DNA from 3 places in the Streptomyces sp. CY-1 genome. Region 1 is predicted to be linked to each of the others. Evidence: riboswitches for the same ligand, from Rfam matches in the RefSeq annotation. Region 1 holds a riboswitch; each other region holds the start of a gene.

Region 1 (7,484 bases):
CGCACCGGGCTGAAGAAGATCTACTGGCGCGACGTCAACCACTGGTCGACGCTCTACAAGGTCGCCATGCCCTACAGCCAGTTCTTCGACGGCGGTCAGGCGTTCCACTCGATCGCCGGGAGCGTATGGTCCCCGCCCGGTTCCCACGGCTGCGTCAACATGCGCACGGGCGAGGCCAAGAAGTACTGGAGCCTGCTGAAGAACGGCGACGACGTGTACGTCTACGGGCGCAAGCCCGGCACGTGAGCGGCACCCGCGCCGATGACATGACGATGCCGCTGCCCGGGGCCCCGGCCCCGGGCAGCGGCACACCAGGGGCCCGCACGGCCCCGTGTCCTTCACCCCGCGTCCTTCACACGGCCCGCGTGCCCTACGCGGGCCGCACGCTCCCGTAGATCGGCATCTCGGTGATCGGCGCCTTCTTCACCACATCGCCCGGCTTCGGCGCGTGGATCATCATCCCGTCGCCGATGTAGAGGCCGACATGGCTGATGTCGTCGTAGAAGAAGACCAGATCGCCCGGCTGGAGTTCGGACGTCGAGACGCGCGTACCGACCTTCACCTGGTCCCAGGTGGTGCGCGGCAGCGAGATCCCGGCCGACTTCCAGGCCGCCTGCGTCAGCCCTGAGCAGTCGAAGGAGCTGGGGCCGGTGGCGCCCCAGACATACGGCTTGCCGAGCTGCGACTTCGCGAAGGCGATGGCCTGGGCCGCCTTGGAGCTGTTGGCCGGGGCCGAGGGCGTCGTCGAACCGGAGCCGCTGTCTCCGTTCTGCTGCTCCCGCTGTTCCTGCTGCTTCTTGCGCGCGGCCTCCTGGCGCTGCTTCTCGGCGAGCGCGGCCGCCTTACGGCGGGCCTCTTCCGCCTTCTTCTTCTCGATCGCCGCCAGTCGCGCCTTCTCCTTGGCGGTCAGATTCGCCAGCAGCCGCCGGGCCTCGGTCAGCTTGTCCTGGACGGTCTTCTTCTGGGTCTTGAGCTGCTTCTGCGACGCGGTCAGCGAGGCGAGGCTCTCGCCGGCCTTACCGCGCTCCTTGGCGGCGCTCGCCTGCTGCTTCTGGAAGTCGTCGACGGCCTGCTTCTGCCGACCGGTCAGCCGGTCGATCAGATGCGACTGGTCGAAGACGTCCTGCGGATCGTTGGAGAACAGCAGCGTCGCGGCCGAGCGGGCCATTCCGCCGTCGCGGTACTGGGCGGTGGCGTAGGCGCCGAGCGTGCGCCGCGCCTCGTTGAGCTTCTCGGTGCGCTGGGCGACGGAGTCCAGCAGCTTGTCGACCTTGGCGCGCTGCTGATCGGCGCGCTCCTTGGCGGCGTTGTAGCGCTGGGTGGCGCTCTCCGCCTGGTGGTAGAGGGTGTCGACCTTCTCCTTGACCTTGTCGATCGACTGGGTGGCCGGCTTGGGGTCGTCGCCCGGCGCGGCGTTGGCCGTCTGGGAGAGGAGGGTGACGGATGCGAGGGCGGCCGTGGTGAACCCGACGGCCGTACGGCGGCCGTGGCCGGTGAGCGGGGCCGGTATCCGGCTCCGCGGCTTGCGGTGCGACGCCAACGGAGGCGCTCCTTCCGTGGACCGCCTACCGGGTTAGCTGTCGGGTTCGGGCGGTACGGAAGGTTGCCCTACGGCCGTGTCCGGGCGGCACTTGTGTGCCACGCCGCTTCGGGCCGATTCACCCCGGTGTCGCGTTGTCGGGTCCCCGGCTCCGGGCGCCTCACGGCGGTACCGGACTCGGCGGAGGCCGCCCGTGCCGACGTGGTTCGCCGACGGATCTTCCGGGCCGCCTGACGCAGGACGGTAGCCAACACGTGGGGCTCCTGTGAAGACTGGTGGCCGTTTTGCCCGAAACCGTTTCGTGATGTTCGGGCACCGGCTGTCAGTGGGGCGGCCTAGACTCGGGGAGCGATGAGCAGCCTCTTTGACGACAGCTTCCTGGCGGACCTCGGGCCTCCTTCGAACGAGGAGCCACCGCCGCCGCCCGAGGATTCGGCGCACCCCGGCCCCGATGGCGCCGAGGACGTGCCGCATCACCTCTTCAGCGGCGGCTTCGACGCGCCCGTGCCCCGGGAGGCGCACTATCGGGACGGCGCGGCGCGGCCCGTCGTGGACCCGTCCGCCCTGCTCGAGGGGTTGAACGAGCAGCAGAGAGCCGCCGTGGAGCACACCGGCTCGCCACTGCTGATCGTCGCGGGCGCCGGCTCCGGCAAGACCCGGGTGCTCACCCACCGCATCGCCTATCTGCTCGGCGCCCGCGGCACGCACCCCGGCCAGATCCTCGCCATCACCTTCACCAACAAGGCGGCGGGCGAGATGAAGGAGCGGGTGGAGGAGCTCGTCGGCCCGCGGGCGAACGCCATGTGGGTCTCCACCTTCCACAGCGCCTGCGTCCGCATCCTGCGCCGCGAATCCAAGAAGCTCGGCTTCACCTCGTCGTTCTCGATCTACGACGCCGCCGACTCCAAGCGGCTGATGTCGCTGGTCTGCCGGGATCTGGATCTCGACCCCAAGCGGTTCCCGCCGAAGTCCTTCAGCGCCAAGATCTCCAACCTGAAGAACGAGCTGATCGACGAGGAGACCTTCGCCGGACAGGCCGCGGACGGCTTCGAGAAGACCCTGGCCGAGGCGTACGCGATGTACCAGGCGAGGCTGCGCGAGGCCAACGCGCTGGACTTCGACGACATCATCATGACCACGGTCAATCTGCTCCAGGCGTTCCCGGACGTGGCCGAGCACTACCGCCGCCGCTTCCGGCACGTCCTGGTGGACGAGTACCAGGACACCAACCACGCGCAGTACACCCTGGTGCGTGAGCTGGTGGGCACGGACACCGAGGAGACCACGGCCGCCGAGCTGTGCGTGGTGGGCGACGCCGACCAGTCGATCTACGCCTTCCGGGGCGCCACGATCCGCAACATCCTCCAGTTCGAGGAGGACTACCCCACCGCGCGGACGATCCTCCTCGAGCAGAACTACCGCTCCACCCAGACGATCCTGAGCGCGGCCAACGCGGTCATCGAGCGCAACGAGAACCGCCGCCCGAAGAACCTGTGGACCGAGGCCGGCGCCGGGACCGAGATCACCGGCTATGTGGCCGACACCGAGCACGACGAGGCCCAGTTCGTCGCCGACGAGATCGACCGGCTGACGGACGCGGGCGACGGCAAGGCCGGTGACGTGGCGGTCTTCTACCGGACCAACGCCCAGTCCCGTGTCTTCGAAGAGATCTTCATCCGGGTCGGACTGCCCTACAAGGTCGTCGGCGGCGTGCGCTTCTACGAGCGCAAGGAGGTCCGGGACGTCCTCGCGTATCTGCGGGTGCTGGCCAACCCCGAGGACTCCGTCCCGCTCCGCCGCATTCTGAACGTGCCCAAGCGCGGCATCGGGGAGCGCGCGGAGGCCATGATCGACGCGCTGGCGCTGCGCGAGAAGATCACCTTCCCGCAGGCGCTGCGCCGGGTCGACGACGCGTACGGCATGGCGGCCCGCTCGGCCAACGCCGTCAAGCGGTTCAACACGCTCATGGAGGAGCTGCACACCATCGTGGAGTCCGGGGCGGGCCCGGCGACCGTCCTGGAGGCGGTGCTGGAGCGCACCGGCTATCTGGCCGAGCTCCAGGCGTCCACCGATCCGCAGGACGAGACCCGGATCGAGAACCTGCAAGAGCTCGCGGCCGTGGCCCTGGAGTTCGAGCAGGACCGCGGCGAGGAGAACCCCGGCACCCTCGCGGACTTCCTGGAGCAGGTCGCGCTCGTCGCCGACTCCGACCAGATCCCCGACGAGGACACCGACGGCTCCGGTGTGATCACCCTGATGACACTGCACACGGCGAAGGGCCTGGAGTTCCCGGTCGTCTTCCTCAGCGGCATGGAGGACGGCGTCTTCCCGCATATGCGGGCGCTCGGCCAGACCAAGGAGCTGGAGGAGGAGCGGCGGCTGGCCTACGTGGGGATCACCCGGGCCCGCGAGCGGCTCTATCTGACCCGCTCGACGATGCGCAGCGCATGGGGCCAGCCCGCGTACAACCCGCCGTCCCGCTTCCTGGAGGAGATCCCGGACCAGTATGTGCGGTGGCGGCGCACCGGGCCCGCCACCCCGTCGGCGTCCATGGGCAGCATCGCCTCGACCCCGCCGTCGGGGCTGACGTCCGGTCTGTCGTCGTCGCGTTCGCGCACCGGGGGCAGCGGGTTCGCGACCCGGCGGGCCAAGGAGCGCCCGGTGGTCGCGCTGGCCATCGGCGACCGGGTCACCCATGACTCGTTCGGGCTCGGCACGGTGGTGGCGGTGAAGGGCAGCGGGGACAACGCGGAGGCGACGATCGACTTCGGCGAGGAGAAGCCGAAGCGGCTGCTGCTGCGGTACGCACCGGTGGAGAAGCTGTAGCTGAAGTGACCCGAGCGCTGAGGCTGTAGCGCGCCGGTGGCGCGCTACAGCGGTCGGGGAACGGGGCCCGGGCCGGTCAGGTCGGGTCGAGGCCCTGGCCGCGCAGCCAGGGCAGCGGGTCGATGGCCGAGCCACCGCCAGGGTGGACCTCGAAGTGCAGATGCGGGCCGGTGGAGTTGCCGGAGTTCCCGGAGTACGCGATGGTCTCCCCGGCCTTGACGGTGCCGGAGCGGATCTTGGCGCTGCTGAGGTGGCAGTACCAGGTCTCCGTGCCGTCCGGGCTGGTCAGGACGACCATATTGCCGTAGGCGTCGTTCCACTGCGTCGTCACGGTGCCGTCGGTGGCGGCCATCACGGGCGTGCCGTAGCTCACCGGGAAGTCGATGCCGGTGTGCACGGACATCCAGTTGATCCCGGCCTGGCCGAACATGGCGCTCAGACCGTGCTGGGCGACGGGCAGCGCGTACTTCGGGCGCAGCGCCTCCTTGCGCGCCGCCTCGGCGGCCTTGCGCTTCTTCTCGGCGGCCTGGCGCGCCTGGAGGTCGATCCGCTCCTGAGTGCGGCTGGCGCGGTCGCGGAAGTCGTCGGCGCCCTCTCGGACCCCGGCGAGCTGGGAGTCCAGCTTGCTGTTGGCCACGGAGGGCTTCACGGGGGCCGCCGCGGTGTCGGGGGCGGCCTGAGTGGTGGACTCGTCCTTCTTGTCGCTTCCCACGCCGCTGACGGAGGCGGCGGCCACGGCGGTGACGCCGAGAGCACAGACGGAGGGGACGGCGACGGTGAGGAGGGCGGAGCGCTTGGGGCGGGGCGAGGGGGTACGGCGGCGACCGCGGCTCGCCTCCCGGCGGGGGGAGGGGGCGGATTCCCGCACGGCCGCCGCCTCGGGTTCAGGTTCCGCTTCGGGGGCCGGGTCGTGGGACTGGTCGGACTCGTGGACCGGGTCGAAGACGGCGGTGTGCTCGAAGCTGTTCGGCTCGTGCTCGGCGACGGCGGCCTGCTCGAACGCGGCCGTCTCGTCGAACGCGGCCGACTGCTCGAAGGCTCCGCTGTGCTCGAAGGCGTTCGGCTCGAACACGGCCGTCTGCTCGAAGTCGTTCGGCTCGTGCTCTGGTTGGTGCTCGGGCTGGTGCTGGTGCTGGTCGAAGCCCGGCTGGGTCAGCCCCGAGTGGTCGTAGTGCTGCGCCTCGTCCACGGTCCCGTAGGCGGTGGCGTCCCAGAACTGGGTCTGGCCGGTGTCCACGCCCGAGGTGTACGTCTCGGCCTCGTACCCCGCGCCCTGGTCCCACTGACCCGGCATCTCGGTGTGGCCGGTGGCGCCCGTGTCCCAGGCGCCGATGTCCCACTGGGCGCCGGTTTCGGCGTCCTGCTGGGCCGGGATGCCGGTGGGCAGGTGATAGCCCGCGGCGGCCCACATCGCGGTGGTGTCATAGGAGCCGGAGTCGTAATGAGTGGTGTCGTAGTGGGCCGTGTTGTAGTGGCCCGTGTCGTACGACCCGGTCTGATGCTGGTCGACGGCGGCCCATTGTGAGGCGTCGTACTGACCGCTGTGGGCGCCCTGCGCGTCGTCGTACGCGCCCGGGAGCGTGCCGAAGAGCGGGTCGCCGTCACCGTAGGCCGTGGCCAGGTGGGCGAAGCTGCCGGTGGAATAGCCGTCGTACCCGGCGTAGCCGTGCGCTGTGTCCTGTCGCTGACCGTAAGCCTCGTCGTACGGATACGAGGCGTCAGGAGCGGGGACGGTCGGAGGGGCCCCCGACGGGTGACGGTCGTTCACCACCAACTTCTCTTTCGCCTCGGCTGCAGGAGAATTAGCGGCGACTGTACCCGGCGGTACGCGGCAGCGACAATCTTCCGAGAGTTTTGGGCATCACGGCAAAGGGCATTTGGCCGTCTTTCGGCTGACTGTACGCAGTTCCTTGGCCGGGTGTTCGATTGGCGTTCGGCAATTCCGGGCCCGCTGAACTACCGGGAAGGGGCCTTGTGCCGCCGTGCGGCAGTCCCTCCTCTCATGCCACCGAGACCGCGCCGGAGCCGTCAGTCGGCGCCTCGTCGGCGGCATCCAGGGCCTCGCGGATCCGTACGGCCACCGAGGAATGCACCGCCAGGGCGAGATGTCCGATTCCGTTGACGCGGATGTTCTGGGAGATCACATCCGGATGGTCTATCCGGGCCGTCTCCGCCGGGATCATCAACTGATCCACATCGCTCCAGAAAGCGATGAAACGCGTACGGCAATCAGGGGCAGGCTGCCGCAACTCCGTTATCACCTCGGAGTCCGGGCACATCTGGCGCACGAGTGGATGTGCGGACAACAAGGGCGCGATACGGGTGCCGCTGTGCGGGGTGCCGAGCGTCACCAGGGTGTGGACGCGGGCGTCCCCGCCGAGACGCTGGACGTAGTAACGGGCGATCAGACCGCCCAGGCTGTGCCCGATGACATCAACCTGACCATGGCCGGTGCGGGCGCAGACCTCCTCGACATGGCGGCCGAGCAGCGCGGCGGCGGTGCGCAGATCGCACAGCAGCGGCGAGTAGTTGAGCGCCTCGATATGCGGTCGGCCATGGCGGCCGAGCGAGCGGCGCAGCGGAACGAAGACGGACCGGTTGTCGATGAAGCCATGGAGAAGCAGCACGGGCCGGTGGGCCCGGCCGTCCGTGGGCAGGCGCGCCGCCGCGCCGGGCGGCGGGGGAGCGGGTGGGCGCTCCTGGCGCAGCCCGGTCGGGTAGAGCAGCAGATGCCCGGCGAGCAGCGCCAGGTCGAGGGCGATGGCCCGGAGCTGCCGGATCTGTACGAGGCCCATGGCGGCCGACCTCCCGCAATGCGGCGCACAGGAGGCGGCTGGAGGCTCCCCCCGTATGCCCTCATGGGCAGCCGGTCGCTTCGGGCGTGCTTTGGCCGTGGTCATGAGCCCCGGACATCAGCCCGGGGCGGGGCGCCGGTCAGGGCGCTTGGTCAGGGCGACTTCGGCCGTGCGGTGGCCCGATGCCCTCCGGCACCGCACGAAGAAGGCGCGCTGTGACCGCATGACGCAGGACCGCCCGTCGCACCGCGGCGCCATGCGGCTCTCGACGGCGCTGCGCGGTGCGACGGTCCCCGCTGCGGCTCCCCTGGTGTGGCCGGCCC
Region 2 (7,484 bases), 1.3 Mb from region 1:
GGGGAGGGTGACCGGCTCCTGCTCACTGCCGTCGTAATTCGGTGAGAAGTCGACCGTTTCCTCGTCGATCGACTCCGTCATCAGCGAGGTCGCCGACGCCATCCGGCACTCGGTGTACCGCATCGCGGCGGGCGGGTCGTCGTTGCCCAGGGAGCCGAAGTTCCCATGGCCGTCGACCATCGGCAGGCGCATGGAGAACGGCTGCGCCATGCGCACCAGCGCGTCATAGATCGACGCGTCGCCGTGCGGATGGAGCTTTCCCATCACCTCACCGACGACACGGGCGCACTTGACGAAGCCGCGCTCGGGGCGCAGCCCCATCTCGTTCATCTGGTAGAGGATGCGGCGGTGCACGGGCTTCAGCCCGTCTCGGGCGTCGGGCAGCGCGCGCGAGTAGATGACCGAGTAGGCGTACTCGAGGTAGGAGCCCTGCATCTCGTCGACGACGTCGATGTCGAGGATGCGCTCCTCGAAGTCGTCCGGCGGCGGGGTCTTCGTGCGGCGGCGGGCCATCGCGCTTGCGGCTCCTTCAACTGCCGATACGGGATCTGACGCCGACCATTGTGGCCCGCGCCGCCGACAAGTGTGGAACGGGCCGGGGTGGCAAGGGCCGGAGCGGGCTCCGAAACCGGGCCCGGCGGCCCCGTATCACGGCCCCTCGAAGGGCGAGGTCCGGCGCCCGAGAGGCCGCGGAAACGGTTCGGGGCAGCTCGGGAGGACGGGAACGGACCGGAACTTCGCCAGATGTCCGTCCCCTTGCATACAGTGACAGAAGCGCTGCGCATGCGGCTGGCACGCGCTCCATCACGCGATCGAAGGGACGTACATGCCCATGGGTCACACGGCCACGCAGCAGGCCGGCTCCGGCGGCCTGAAAGCGACCGAGCACCGCCTGGCCAATGGCCTGCGCGTGGTGCTCTCCGAGGACCATCTGACCCCGGTCGCCGCGGTCTGTCTGTGGTACGACGTCGGCTCGCGCCATGAGGTCAAGGGGCGCACCGGCCTGGCTCACCTCTTCGAGCACCTGATGTTCCAGGGCTCGGCGCAGGTGACCGGCAACGGCCACTTCGAGCTGGTGCAGGGGGCCGGCGGCTCGCTCAACGGCACGACCAGCTTCGAGCGCACCAATTACTTCGAGACCATGCCCGCCCACCAGGTCGAGCTCGCCCTGTGGCTGGAGGCCGACCGAATGGGGTCCCTCCTGACCGCGCTGGACGAGGAGAGTCTGGAGAACCAGCGCGACGTCGTCAAGAACGAGCGCCGCCAGCGGTACGACAACGTGCCGTACGGCACCGCCTTCGAGAAGCTCGTCTCCATGGCGTACCCCGAGGGCCATCCGTACCACCACACCCCGATCGGCTCCATGGCCGACCTGGACGCGGCCTCCCTGGAGGACGCGCGGGAGTTCTTCCGCACCTACTACGCCCCGAACAACGCCGTGCTGTCGATCGTCGGCGACATCGACCCCGAGCAGACGCTCGCCTGGATCGAGAAGTACTTCGGCTCCATCCCCTCCCACGACGGCAAGCGCCCGCCCCGGGACGGCACGCTCCCGGAGGTGATCGGCGACCAGTTGCGCGAGGTCGTGGAGGAGGAGGTCCCGGCCCGCGCCCTGATGGCCGCCTACCGGCTGCCCCACGACGGCACCCGTGAGTCCGACGCCGCCGATCTGGCGCTGACCGTCCTCGGCGGCGGGGAGTCCTCCCGGCTCCACAACCGCCTGGTGCGCCGCGACCGCACCGCCGTAGCCGCCGGATTCGGCCTGCTGAGGCTGTCCGGCGCCCCCTCGCTGGGCTGGCTGGACGTGAAGACCTCCGGCGGCGTCGAGGTGCCCGCCATCGAGACCGCCGTCGACGAGGAGCTGGCCCGCTTCGCCGAGGAGGGGCCGACCCCGCAGGAGATGGAGCGGGCGCAGGCGCAGATCGAGCGCGAGTGGCTGGACCGGCTGGCCACGGTCGGCGGCCGGGCCGACGAGCTCTGCCGGTACGCGGTGCTCTTCGGCGACCCGCAGCTCGCGCTGACCGCCGTGGAGCGGGTGCTCGACATCACCGCCGAGGAGGTGCGGGCCGTGGCCGCGGCGCGGCTGCGCCCCGACAACCGCGCCGTGCTGGTCTACGAGCCCGTCGAGGGCGCCGAGGACGCAGCCGACACCGCCGAAGCCGCCGAGACCGACGCAGAAGGGAAGGCGGCCCAGTGAGCGACGCCGTCACCGCGACCATGACCTTCCACCCGCAGCCCAAGGGCGGCGCGCCCAAGCCGTGGGCGTTCCCGGCCCCCGAGCGCGGTGAGCTGCCCAACGGCCTTACGGTGCTGCGCTGCCACCGACCCGGCCAGCAGGTCGTCGCCGTCGAGATCAATCTGGAGGCGCCGCTGGACGCCGAGCCGGCCGGGCTCGAAGGCGTCGCCACGATCATGGCGCGCGCCCTGTCGGAGGGCACCGACAAGCACGACGCCGAGGAGTTCGCCGCCGAGCTCGAGCGCTGCGGCGCCACGCTGGACGCGCATGCCGACCACCCCGGCCTCCGTGTCTCCCTGGAGGTCCCGGTCTCCCGGCTGCCCAAGGCGCTCGGGCTGCTGGCCGACGCCCTGCGCGCCCCCGCCTTCCCGGACGGCGAGGTCGAGCGGCTGGTGCGCAACCGGCTGGACGAGATCCCCCATGAGCTGGCCAACCCGGCCCGCCGCGCCTCGATGGCCCTCTCCGCGGCCCTCTTCCCGGCCGAGTCGCGGATGTCCCGGCCGCGCCAGGGCACCCAGGAGACCATCGAGGGCATCGACGCCGCGGCCGTGCGCGCCTTCTACGAGGCGCATGTCCGCCCCTCCACGGCCACCGCCGTCATCGTGGGCGACCTCACCGGGGTCGACCTCGACGGGGCGCTCGCCGACACCCTGGGCGCCTGGACGGGCGGGGCGGGCGTGCCGCGCACGGTTCCCCCGATCGTCGCCGACGACCTCGGCCGTGTGGTGATCGTCGACCGGCCGGGCGCGGTGCAGACCCAGTTGCTCATCGGGCGCGTCGGCGCCGACCGCCATGACCGGGTCTGGCCCGCGCAGGTGCTCGGCACGTACTGCCTGGGCGGCACTCTCACCTCCCGCCTCGACCGTGTGCTGCGCGAGGAGAAGGGCTACACCTACGGGGTGCGCGCCTTCGGCCAGGTGCTGCGCTCCGCGCCCCCGGCGCCTTCGGGCGGCTCCGCGGGCGCCGCCATGCTGGCGATCAGCGGCTCGGTGGCCACCGAGGTCACCGGGCCCGCGCTGGAGGACCTCTGGAAGGTGCTGCGCACGCTGAAGGAGGAGGGGCTCACCGACGAGGAGCGCGATGTCGCGGTGCAGAACCTGGTGGGCGTCGCCCCGCTGAAGTACGAGACGGCGGCGTCCGTCGCGGGCACCCTCGCCGACCAGGTCGAGCAGCACCTTCCGGACGATTTCCAGGCGCAGTTGTACGCCCGCCTCGCGGAGACCGGCACGGTGGAGGCGACCGCCGCGGTGGTGTCCGCCTTCCCGGCGGACCGGCTGGTCACGGTGCTGGTCGGGGACGCCTCGGCGATCGAGGAGCCGGTCCGGGCGCTGGGCATCGGCGAGGTGAGCGTCATCTCCGGCTGAGCCGCTTCGAGTTGGCCGGTTGGCCGGATCCGATCCAAGAACCCGCGATCCGGCCGGCTCACCGACGATCCGGGTTGGCTGACGGTCCGGCAGCCGGTCCGGTCGACGAGTTCACAGCGGAAGGGCCCTGGCCCCCGTAAGGGTGCCGGGGTCCTTCCTTCATGCCCGATTTGCGGCAGTGACAGCTTGTTTGGTTTGTGGGGAGAGCAACAAAAAACCGGAACCGTTTGGTGATCGAAAGCGGGCCCGTTTAGCGTCAGTCCGGCTGTTCGCCAGCAACCCGCCGCATCCGCGGCACGGACAGTCATCGCCGAGTCCCCGTACGGCGCGAGCCAGGGGAGCCGGGGACCCACACGTCCCCAGGGGTGAATCGGGCGCCTTCCCCGGCCGGGGGAGGAGTCCGTAGGAGACCTTCCTGCTCCGAACCCGTCAGCTAACCCGGTAGGCGAGAAGGAAGGAAAGGAGTGCGCCTCAGTATGGCGTCCACCCGCACTGCCACCGGGAAACACCGCCGGACCACCAAGGTCAACGTCCGCACCGGCGCGAACGTCGTGGGCATCACCACCGTCGCCTCGGGCGTCGTCGCCGGGATCACCGGACAGGCGTTCGCGGCCGACACGGGCCCCAGCCCCCAGCAGACCGGTCTGACCCAGGCGATCGTGATCGGCGACGGGATCGCGGACCAGATCGAGGCCCAGGCGCAGTCCCAGGAGACCGCCGCCGCGCAGGCCGCCGCCAAGGCCAAGGCGGAGGCGATCGCCCGCCAGGAGGCCGCCAGAAAGGCGGAGGCCGCGGAGAAGAGGGCCAAGGCCGAGCGTGAGGCCAAGGAGCGCGCGGCGCGCGAGGCCGAGCGCAAGCGCCTCAACACCTTCGAGACGCCGATCAGCGGCTCCTACGTCTCCACCGGCTACCACGCGTCCAGCGGACTGTGGTCCTCCGGCAGCCACACCGGCATCGACTTCCACGCCTCCTCCGGCACCTCGGTGCACTCCGTGGGCATGGGCGAGATCGTCGAGGCGGGCTGGGGCGGCTCCTACGGCAACAACGTCGTCATCAAGATGAACGACGGCACCTACACCCAGTACGGCCACCTGTCGTCGATCAGCGTCTCGGTCGGCCAGAAGGTCACCCCCGGCCAGCAGATCGGCCTGTCGGGCGCCACCGGCAACGTGACCGGACCGCATCTGCACTTCGAGGCCCGCACCAGCCCGGACTACGGCTCGGACATCGACCCGCTGGCGTATCTGCGCTCGCACGGCGTCAACGTCTGATCTCGCGGCACTCCGCGAACGTCCGGCCCCGCGGGACTCCGCGCACGCCCGCGGTCCCGCGAGAATCCGAGAAGGCCCCGTCCACCGGACGGGGCCTTCGGCGTGCCGCCGCCCGCTGACCAAAAAATATCCATGAAATGCACTCCGCCATCGGAAAAGACGTCCGATTGGAATAGAGTCGTTCAATGCGCGTTCCATGGATGCGTTTCGCGGGCGTTAAGGCGGAGGTTTCGACAATATGGGACCGGAAGTGAGCGGGGATACGACCGAGGTCCAGGGCGGTCGCCGGATTTCGGCGCATGCGGTGTGCACGGCGATTCGCGACGACATCGTCTCCGGCACATATCGGCCCGGCAGCCGGCTCACCGAGGAACTTCTCGCCCGGCGCTACGGCGTCTCGCGGGTGCCGGTCCGCGAGGCCCTGCGCACCCTGGAGTCCGAGGGCTTCGTGACGACCCGGCGGCACGCGGGGGCCTGCGTCGCCCAGCCCTCCGAGCGCGAGGCGGCCGATCTGCTGGACATCCGGGCACTGCTGGAGCCGCTGGGCGCCGCACGGGCCGCACAGCGCCGCACCGAGGCCCATCTGAAGGTGCTGCGCGGGCTGGTCCGGCTCGGCCGGGAGCGGGCCCAGCACGGCCGGCTCGGCGAACTGCCGCCGCTGGGCGACTGGTTCCACGAGACGCTCGCCCAGGCGTCCGGCAGCCCGAGCCTGGCCGCGATGCTCGTCCAACTGCGCCGCAAGACCGCCTGGGTGTACGCGGCCGCTCCCGCGCCGCAGCCCGTACCGCACGCCACATCGCCCGGGGGCGCCCGGCACCCCGACCCGGCCGCGCGGGCCGTGGAGTCCTGGGCGGAGCACGGCGCACTGGTGGACGCGGTGGCGCGCGGCGACGCCGACCGGGCGCGGGCGCTCGCCGCCGCGCACACCGAGCGCGCGCTGGCGGAATACCGGCAGCGCCGCCCGATCCCGGTGAGGGCTTCGAAACATTCCGTAAACACGGCGAGCGGCCGGAATTAACAGATATCCCGTATACAATTCTCGGGAATTCTCTGCGCGGATTCGTGGCGCCTGGTTCCCGGTCCTCCGAGTCGGGGTGGAAGCGGAAAAACAGCGGGGCCGCGGTGGCCGTAATGGTCACCGCGGCCCCGTCGTGCCGAATCCTCGAGTCGCACGGGAATCACACGGGAAACACGTGTGACTCGCATGCGAATCAGCGGGGGGTCAGACGGTCTCGGGAAGCTCCTCGAGGCCCTCCGCCACCAGCTTCGCCAGCCGGTCGAGCGCGACCTCGGCATCGTCCGCGTCGGAGGCGAGGACGACCTCCTCGCCGCCCTGGGCGCCGAGGCCCAGCACGGCCAGCATGGAGGCGGCGTTGACCGGGGTGCCGTCGCCCTTGGCGATCGTGATGGGGACGCCGGCGGCGGTGGCCGCCCGGACGAAGATCGACGCAGGGCGGGCGTGCAGGCCCTCGGCCCAGCCGATGGTGACGCGGCGCTCAGCCATGGTGTTGCCCTTCAGGTGTGACGGGTGCGGTTGTCTAGACCAAAATCATACGGTGTCCGGATTCACCCGGACGATGTCCGAGTGAGCCCGAGCGTGCCCGGACTGGCCCGATACGGACCTTCCCCCGACACTCGGCCCCGACGCAAGGGTGTCCACCATCCGGACCGGGCGGGCCCGTACCCTGGGCCCATGCGGAGCCCGTCGGACCATCACGCCTACCCGACCCACTGGGAAGCCGATGTGGTGCTGCGGGACGGTGGCACGGCACAGATCCGTCCCATCACCCCCGATGACGCCCAGCGGCTGGTCAGCTTCTACGAGCGGGTCTCGGACGAGTCGAAGTACTACCGCTTCTTCGCGCCCTACCCGCGCCTCTCCGACCGCGACGTCCACCGCTTCACCCACCACGACTACGTCGACCGGGTGGGCCTGGCGGCCATCGTGGGGGATGAGTTCATCGCCACCGTGCGGTACGACCGCATCGACGGACAGGGGATGCCGGCCGCCTCCCCCGCCGACGAGGCCGAGGTCGCCTTTCTCGTCCAGGACGCCCACCAGGGCCGCGGGGTGGCCTCCGCGCTCCTCGAACACATCGCCGCCGTAGCGCGCGAGCGGGACATCCGCAGGTTCGCCGCCGAGGTGCTGCCCGCCAACACCAAGATGATCAAGGTGTTCACGGACGCGGGCTACACCCAGAAGCGCAGCTTCGAGGACGGCGTCGTCCGCCTCGAATTCGACCTCGAACCCACCGACCGCTCCCTGGCCGTCATGCGCGCCCGCGAGCAGCGGGCCGAGGCCCGCTCCGTCCAGCGGCTGCTGGCGCCCGGCTCCGTCGCCGTCATCGGCACCAGCCGCACGCCCGGCGGCGTCGGCCGCACCGTACTGCGCAACCTCCTGGACGGCGGCTTCACGGGCCGCGTCCACGCCGTCAACCACGCCTTCCCCGACGACATGGTGCACTTGGAGCCCGAGGGCGTCCCGGCCCACCGCTCGCTGCGCGCCATAGAGGAGCCCGTGGACCTCGCCGTCGTCGCCGTCCCCGCCGAGCGGGTGCCCGCCGTCGTGGCCGAATGCGGCGAGCACGGCGTCCAGGGCCTCGTCGTGCTCTC
Region 3 (7,484 bases), 1.0 Mb from region 1:
CCATATCGGGTCTTCTCCGCGAATATCCGCAGACACCTCTTGAACGAGATTTCCGCAATCCGGGATCCGGGACCATGCGAAGCATCACCCATCCGCCACAGTAAAGATATGTTCAGCAAAGGTATATTCAGCCGGTGCGGAAGTCGGTGGACTTCTCTTCGCAAAAAATGAACGCGGCCCCGGGGGAATTTCCCCAAGGCCGCGTTCATCTTGAGCGGCTTTTTCCGGAAGCTCGGTGGTGAACTCCGGTGAGCTCGGTGTTTCAGGAGCGCTGACGGTTTCCCTGGCCACCGCTCTTGCCGCCGCTCTCCGTGCCGTTCGCGCTGGTGCCCTGACTTCCGTTCTGCGGGTCGGAGCCGGAGACATTGGCACAGTTGGTCTCGGTGGTGACATCGGAGCCGGGGCCGATGGTGATCGGGCCCAGCACGGAGGTGGTGCGACAGTCATTGGTCTGCTTCGTCACACCACCCGACTTGCTGACGTTGACGCAGTTGGTCCCGTTCTTGATTTCGGATCCGGGAGCCAGTGCGACGGTGATCGGGCCGACGACGGAGTGGGTACGGCAGCGGTTCTTCTGCTCCGACACACCCGACTCGGCGGTGTTGACGCAGTCGGTCTGATTGCTGAGCTCGGTCGAGCCGGCGGCCACGGTGATGGTGCCGACGACGGAACTGGTGGTGCAGCGATTACTCTGCGTCCCGCCGTTGGCGCCCGTCGCGCGGCTGGGACCGGAATCGGCGGCGTCGGCTCCGCCCGCACCGCCGATGAGCAGCGCACCCACGGCGGCCACAAGAAGCGCCGACCTTTTGCGCATGTGCATGAAGAGCCTCCAATCGGGCTTTCGGCGCGATGTGCTCGGCACCGTCACCGAAAAACCTTTTTCATGGCAGCGGCCCTGGAAGAGAAGCTTCCAGGGCCGCGATTCCCAACGGGGGGGATGCCTCATGGTGTTACCGCTGGCGGGAACACCATGAAAGGGTCAGCGACTCAGTGACGCTTGGCGTTGTCGTCGTCGACGGCGATGTTCGCGCACTTGGAGCCGATGCTGGTGTCCCCGGTCGGGGCGGCGGCGCCGGTGACCAGCGTGACACCGGTGGCCGTGTCGCAGTCGTTGGACTGGATGACCGAACCGCGGGAGTTGGTGAAGTTGACGCAGTCCGAGCCGAGGTTGAGGTCGCCGGTGGGGGCGACACCGCCGGTGTTGGTGGTCGCACCGGTGGACGTGTCGCAGTGGTTGAGCTGCACGATGAAGTCGTCGTTGTTGTTGGCCAGGGCACCGCCGGCACCACCGATGACCAGAGCGCCGGCGGCCGCGGTCAGGAGAATCGCCTTCTTGCCGATGTTCACTTAATTCCTCCGTCTGGGTTGCTCCGCGAATTCCACGGACGCATGACACAACGAAGCTCATCAGTTAAGGCTTCGGGCCGCCAGTCAGCTTCACCCGTCCGGCATAGTGCTGCTCTTCCGGGGCGTGTTCTCCAAGAATCCCGCTAAGGGGGACCAATACAAGGACCATTTGGCTCAGCTCGGCCCCTCTCGCCCCGGCGGACACCTGAATCCCTTTAATTGAATGAGAGGAAGCGACTACGAGACGCTCCGCGGCAGGGGGCCTGGAGACGCTGGGGCCCGGCGCCCACGGTGGCCGACCGACGCACCCTGCCCCGCTCGTGTACTTGTTCGACCGGTCGGACGAGTGATACATCCAAGCCCTACGACGCAGGAGTGGGTGAGGCACAGTCACACCGACAGCTTCGCGGAACCGCAGCGCGGCGCGTGTTCGCGCCGCTACGCTAAGTGCGCGAGGTGGTCGCCCGGGGGGCGCGGCGAAACAACGCCGGGAGGCGGGAGGAGAGACATGGGGCACTCACGAGCGGACGGGACCCCGGCCGAGCTGATGGACGGGCTGCTGGCCCGTGCGCAGAACGGCTTCGAGATCGGCGAGGCGGTGCTGGCCCGGGCGCGGAGCGCCCTGATGCACCAGTCCGAGCTGCGGTCCTGCCGACAGTGCAATGAGCGGTGCGGCCAGCTTGGCTACAGCACCTACCGGCATGTCTTCCTGCTCCCCGACGGCAGCAGCCTGCTGCTGTGGGAACTGGAGCACAACACCGGCGAGGACGGTCGCCCGCTGTACGAGCTCTACGCGGACGAGGACGCCCTGACGCTGGCCGAGCGCCGCGTCCATGACCGCCTCGGCGGCGCCCGCTGGGAGGAGCTCGACGGGTTACCGCTGTGGCTGCCGGACCAACTGCTGCACACGGCCGAGCCCCTGGAGAGCTCCCGTGCGTATGTGGCCGACAATTCGGCCGACCATGCCCGTCGTGTCCTGCGCCGCGCGGAGAACGCCGACCGCCCGGGCGAGGAGACCGAGCGGCTGCTGACGACCGCGTTCGCCCATGACATCGCCCTCGCGCCCAAGCCCCGGCGCCGTTCCGGCGGCCCCGACGCGACCTGGTGCCGCTTCTATGAGCACGCCTTCCTGCTCGCGGGAGGGGACGAGGTCGTGCTGTGGGAGCTGGAGCACAATCTCACCCGGGACGGACGGCTGGTGTGCGAGGTGTACCTCGACGAGGTCTCGGCGGAGCTGGCGGCGGACCGCCACGCCCGCGCGCTCGGCGTCGACCTCTGACGCATCGGTGCCGCTGACGCGTCGGTGCCGCTGACGCGTCCGTCACCTCTGAAGCGTCCGTAAATCTCTGGCGCATCCGTAACCTCTGGCGGCTCCGCGACCTCTGATGGGCCCGTAGCCGCCGACGCTCTCGTGGCCGCTGACGCCCTCGTGGCCTCTGATGGGCCCGCAGCGCGCCCGCCGGGTAGCCTCTGGCGTTCGTCGGCTCTGACGCGCCCACAGCCCCTGACGCGCCGCCACGCGCCCGTCGCGTGCCCGCAGTGCCCCCTCGTCTGCCCGCGGTGCCCCCGTCGCGTGCCCGTCGCGTGCCCGCCTCGCACGCGCCGGAGCCGGGCCCGCTCACGGGCGTCCGTCCGGCACCCGCTTGGCCGACACCGATTCGCCTGGCAGCCCGTCAGCCGGAAGCCTGGTGACGAAGGTGACGACGGCGGCGGCGACGGCGGCGAGGACGGCGAGGACGGCGACGGCGACGCCGTGACGACGGCGGGACGCGGACCAGGGAAGCGAGAGAAGCCGGTGCGGGTGCGAGGGAGCAGGGCTCGTACGGGCGCCCGTACGGAGTGGCGTACGGCCTGGCCCCGGCTGAGCCGCCCGCACACCCACCGCCGCCACACCCGCCTGCATACGCTCATGGCCACCGGCGCCGCGGCCGGTGGCGCCTCCGCCGACGGGTTCACCGGGCCCACCGCGGGGCCCGGCTCGGCCGAGGACGCCGGCCAGGGGCCGCCGGGCCGCCGGGTGGCCCGCTGGCTTCCCGCCATCCTCATCCTCGCCGGCGTCAGCTTCGACCTGGCCACCCCGTCCGGCTACACCGCCTCGCCCTTCTTCGCCGCCGCCCCCCTGGTCGCCGCGGCGCTCCTACCGCTGCGCCAGACCGTCGTCATGGCCTGCGTCGCCGTCCTCGCGACCTGTCTGCTGGCGGAGTTGCACGGGGTGAAGGACCCGACCCAGGCGGCCACCGAGATCGGCACGGTCGCCACCGTGACCGTGCTGGCGGTGGCGATCAACCGTGTCGTACGCCGCAGCTACCACCGGCTCGCCTCGGCGCGCGGAGTGGCGGAGGCGGCCCAGCGCGCCGTCCTGCCCGCGCCGCCCGCCCGTCTGGCCGGACTGGAGATCGCCGCGCGCTATGTACCGGCGGAGAAGTACGCGGCGATCGGCGGTGACCTGTACGCGGTTCAGGACACTCCGCACGGCGTACGGCTGACCGTCGGGGACGTACGCGGCAAGGGGTTGGGGGCCGTGGAGGTCGTGGCGATCCTCCTCGGCTGCTTCCGGGAGGCGGCGGAGCAGGAGACGACCCTGGAGGCGCTCGTGGGCCGCCTGGAGCGGGCGCTTCAGCGCGAGGGCGCCCGGCGGGCCGACCTGGAGGTGTTCGAGGGGTTCACGACGGCGGTGGTGGCCGAAATTCCGCGCGGCGACTCCACTCTGCGGCTGATCAATCGCGGCCATCCGGCGCCGCTGCTGATGGAGGAGGACGGCGCGGTGCGCGCCCTGGAGCCGGAGGCGTCGGCGCTGCCGGTGGGGATGGGGGAGTTGGCGGGGTGGCCGGACCGGGTGATGGAGCTGGGGTTCGCGGAGGGGGAGACGCTGCTGCTGTTCACGGACGGGGTGACGGAGGCCCGGGACCGCGACGGCGAGTTCTACGACCCGGAGCAGCGGCTGCGCGGCCGTCGCTTCGCCGATCCGCAGGAGCTGCTGGACGCGTTGGTGGCCGATGTCGAGCGCCATACGGACGGCGGGACATCGGACGACATGGCGCTGCTCGCGGTCCGCCGGACCGCGGCCCGTGGGAACGGACGGGGGAACGGGCAGGGCGACGGTGATGCGAACCGCACGGGCCATACGGGGGAGGCCGACCCCCCACACCGTCCGTAGCCGACCGGGTCCATACGGTGCGTAGTCGACCGAGCCCCCTCCGCATAACAATTGCTGCACGATCGGTCCGCATGCGTTTTTACGAACCCTTGGCCAGTGCGTTGACTCGCCCTTATTTGTCCCTTCTTGAGCGCTAAGTTCATGCCAAAGGTGCGCGGATTCCTCAGAACAGCTTGGAATCACATCGCGCTCTCTATTAACGTTCGATAACGCAGCGCGGTCGTCACAACCGTCGCAAGGGCGGCACCGTGCGCCGTCGCCGAATCCCGTACGCACACTGGCAGTACCGCACCACCAGCAGCACCAAGGGAACCGGGGAACCAACACCTTGGGGTGAATCGGGTCGAACGTGACCCGTAGGAGACCTTCCTGCTCCGAACCCGTCAGCTAACCCGGTAGGCGAGAAGGAAGGAAAGGAGTGCGCCTCCGTGGCGTCCAATAGGTCTGCCCTGGACGAGGCCCCGTATCGCACACGGGGAGGCGGTTTGGGGACCGCCACCGCCTACGGCCCCGGCTTCGATGCCGGCGGCGGGATGAGCTCCGGGGACGGCCACTTCGCCCCCGACGATCGGTACCTGGACGCGGATGGGGACGCGTTCGAGGGCCCGGGTGCCGGATTCGAGACCGAGCCCTGGGAGGAGTGGAACCCCACCGAGGAGTCCATCGCTCCCGTACGCGGCCGGCACCGCGTGGCCAAGCAGCGCGGCGGGACCATGGCGCGCAGCGGCGCCGTCCTCGGGGTCGGTGTGATCGCGGCGGTCGGTGCGGGCGGTATGGCCAGCGCCAAGGACCGTCCCAAGCCGCCCATTTCGATGCCGGATCTCGGCCATGTCGCCGATGAGGTCAAGGCCAGCCTGCCCGCCGCCAAGGACCTGCCCGGTATCGGCTCCTGGGCGTCGGACGACAGCAGTGACCCGCAGACGGCCGCCGCCCCCCTCTCCGAGGCCGGGCTGACCAGCGCGGACGAGCAGCGCGGCACCACCGACGCGGGCGAGGCGCTGCGCGCCCGCATCCTCCAGCAGGCCGAGAACCAGCAGAACGCGGCGGACGAGGACAACCGCACCGCCGCGGCGAAGGCCGCCGCGAAGAAGGCGTCCGACCAGGCCGCGGAGGTGGCCGCCCAGCGGAAGGCCAAGGCCGAGGCGGAGAAGAAGGCCGCCGAGCAGCGGGCGAAGGAGGCGGCCGAGAAGAAGGCCGCGGCCGAGCGCCAGGCCAGGCTCGCCGCCGCGTACACCCTCCCCGTCGGCTCGTACACCCTGACCGCGAGTTTCGGCCAAGCGGGCGACATCTGGTCGGCCGACCACACCGGCCAGGACTTCGCCGCCCCGACCGGCACCCCGGCCAAGGCGGTGCACGGCGGCACCATCACCCAGGCGGGCTGGGCCGGTTCGTACGGCTACCGCATCGTGCTGACCCTCAGCGACGGCACCGAGATCTGGTACTGCCACCTGTCGTCGATGGTCGTCACCTCGGGCAAGGTGACGGCGGGCGACGTCATCGGCCGCGTCGGCGCCACCGGCAATGTGACCGGCCCGCACCTCCACCTCGAGGTCCGGCCGGGCGGCGGCTCGCCGATCGACCCGATGCCCTGGCTGCGCCAGCACGGGATGAATCCCTGATACGCCGGCGGCTCTGGCGCTCTCTCCCCCCTTGACGCCAGGGCCGCCGGTTTACGCCCTGACGGGCCGCCCCGCAGGAACACCCCCAAGGACCCCCAAGGACCCCCAAGGACCCCCAAGGACCCCCAAGGACCCCCCCAGGGACCCCCAAGGGAACACCCCGCCCGAGGCCACCCCCAGGAACAACCCCGCCCGGCCACTCGTTGTAAAACCGTATGGCTGACAACACACAGAAGATCGGTGATCTGTCCGTCTTCCCGTTCTCCCTGGGCGGGAACGTCTTCGGCTGGACCGCCGACGAGGCCGAGTCCTTCAGGGTGCTCGACGCTTTCGTCGCGGCGGGCGGCAATTTCATCGACACCGCCGATGTGTACTCCGCGTGGGTGCCGGGCAACGAGGGCGGCGAGTCCGAGACCATCCTCGGCAACTGGTTCGCCTCCCGGCGCAACCGATCCGACATCGTCCTCGCCACCAAGGTGGGCGCCGGCTCCCCGGAGCCGCGCGGTCTGACCTCGTCCGCCATCAAATCGGGCGTCGAGGAGTCCCTCCAGCGGCTGCGCACCGACTACATCGACCTCTACTACACCCACTACGACGATCCGTCGGTGCCGGTGGAGGAGATCATCAGCACCCTGGACGAGCTGGTCAGAGAGGGCAAGGTCCGCGAGATCGCCGCGTCCAACGTCAGCGCGGAGCGCCTGGAGGCCCTGCTGACCTTCTCCACCCAGGAGAGCCTGGCCCGCTATGTCGCCCTCCAGCCGCACTACAACCTGGTCTCCCGCGACACCTTCGAGGGCGAGCTGGCCGACGTCGCCGCCCGCCACCACCTGGCGACCATCCCGTACTACTCCCTGGCGTCCGGCTTCCTGACCGGCAAGTACCGCCCGGGCACGACGGTCGACAGCCCCCGCTCCTCGGGCGCGGCCCAGCACCTGGAGACCGAGCGCGGCCAGAAGGTCCTCGCCGCCCTGGACGACGTCGCCGCCAACCACGCCACCGAGCCCACCACGGTCGCCCTGGCCTGGCTCCTCGCCCAGCCCACGGTCGCGGCCCCCTTGGCCAGCGCCAGCTCCACCGACCAACTCCCGCCCCTGCTGGCATCGGTCGACCTCAAACTGACGAAGCCGGAACTGGACCTGCTGACCTCGGCATCGGACTGAGCGCCGGCCGCCCAGCCAAACCCCCAACGAGGGCGGGCCCCTCAAGACCAGACGAGCCCGCCCTCGTAAGCCCACGACCCCTACCGCCGATCAGCAAGCACCCAGGACGCGAGAGCAACGCCACCCGAGACGGCAAAGACGGACGGCCAGGCCCCGATCTTCTTCGCGAGCGGATGCGACCCGGCGAAGGCGGCCACATAC

The links. Region 1 has a riboswitch for cyclic di-AMP ahead of ACK1X7_RS28995 (C40 family peptidase). Riboswitches for the same ligand answer to the same signal wherever they lie in the genome.
Region 2: it holds a riboswitch for cyclic di-AMP, as region 1 does, so the genes downstream of both, ACK1X7_RS34625 (M23 family metallopeptidase) here and ACK1X7_RS28995 (C40 family peptidase) in region 1, are expected to answer to the same signal.
Region 3: it holds a riboswitch for cyclic di-AMP, as region 1 does, so the genes downstream of both, ACK1X7_RS24495 (M23 family metallopeptidase) here and ACK1X7_RS28995 (C40 family peptidase) in region 1, are expected to answer to the same signal.

What each region holds. Positions count from the first base shown of each region.
Region 1 covers NZ_CP178393.1:6,737,991-6,745,474, forward strand. The annotation lists gene ACK1X7_RS28990 (L,D-transpeptidase) at 1-246, shown strand, start outside; gene ACK1X7_RS28995 (C40 family peptidase) at 371-1,540, opposite strand; cyclic di-AMP (ydaO/yuaA leader) riboswitch at 1,548-1,718, opposite strand; gene pcrA (DNA helicase PcrA) at 1,892-4,366, shown strand; gene ACK1X7_RS29005 (M23 family metallopeptidase) at 4,443-6,137, opposite strand; gene ACK1X7_RS29010 (lipase family alpha/beta hydrolase) at 6,367-7,161, opposite strand.
Region 2 covers NZ_CP178393.1:8,048,197-8,055,680, forward strand. The annotation lists gene ACK1X7_RS34610 (DNA gyrase/topoisomerase IV subunit A) at 1-513, opposite strand, end outside; gene ACK1X7_RS34615 (M16 family metallopeptidase) at 827-2,197, shown strand; gene ACK1X7_RS34620 (M16 family metallopeptidase) at 2,218-3,600, shown strand; cyclic di-AMP (ydaO/yuaA leader) riboswitch at 3,899-4,062, shown strand; gene ACK1X7_RS34625 (M23 family metallopeptidase) at 4,077-4,871, shown strand; gene ACK1X7_RS34630 (GntR family transcriptional regulator) at 5,110-5,889, shown strand; gene ACK1X7_RS34635 (HPr family phosphocarrier protein) at 6,094-6,375, opposite strand; gene ACK1X7_RS34640 (GNAT family N-acetyltransferase) at 6,565-7,484, shown strand, end outside.
Region 3 covers NZ_CP178393.1:5,703,661-5,711,144, reverse strand. The annotation lists gene ACK1X7_RS24515 (hypothetical protein) at 263-820, opposite strand; gene ACK1X7_RS24510 (hypothetical protein) at 988-1,347, opposite strand; gene ACK1X7_RS24505 (DUF6227 family protein) at 1,856-2,626, shown strand; gene ACK1X7_RS24500 (PP2C family protein-serine/threonine phosphatase) at 3,143-4,504, shown strand; cyclic di-AMP (ydaO/yuaA leader) riboswitch at 4,787-4,921, shown strand; gene ACK1X7_RS24495 (M23 family metallopeptidase) at 4,933-6,123, shown strand; gene ACK1X7_RS24490 (aldo/keto reductase) at 6,339-7,283, shown strand; gene ACK1X7_RS24485 (hypothetical protein) at 7,364-7,484, opposite strand, start outside.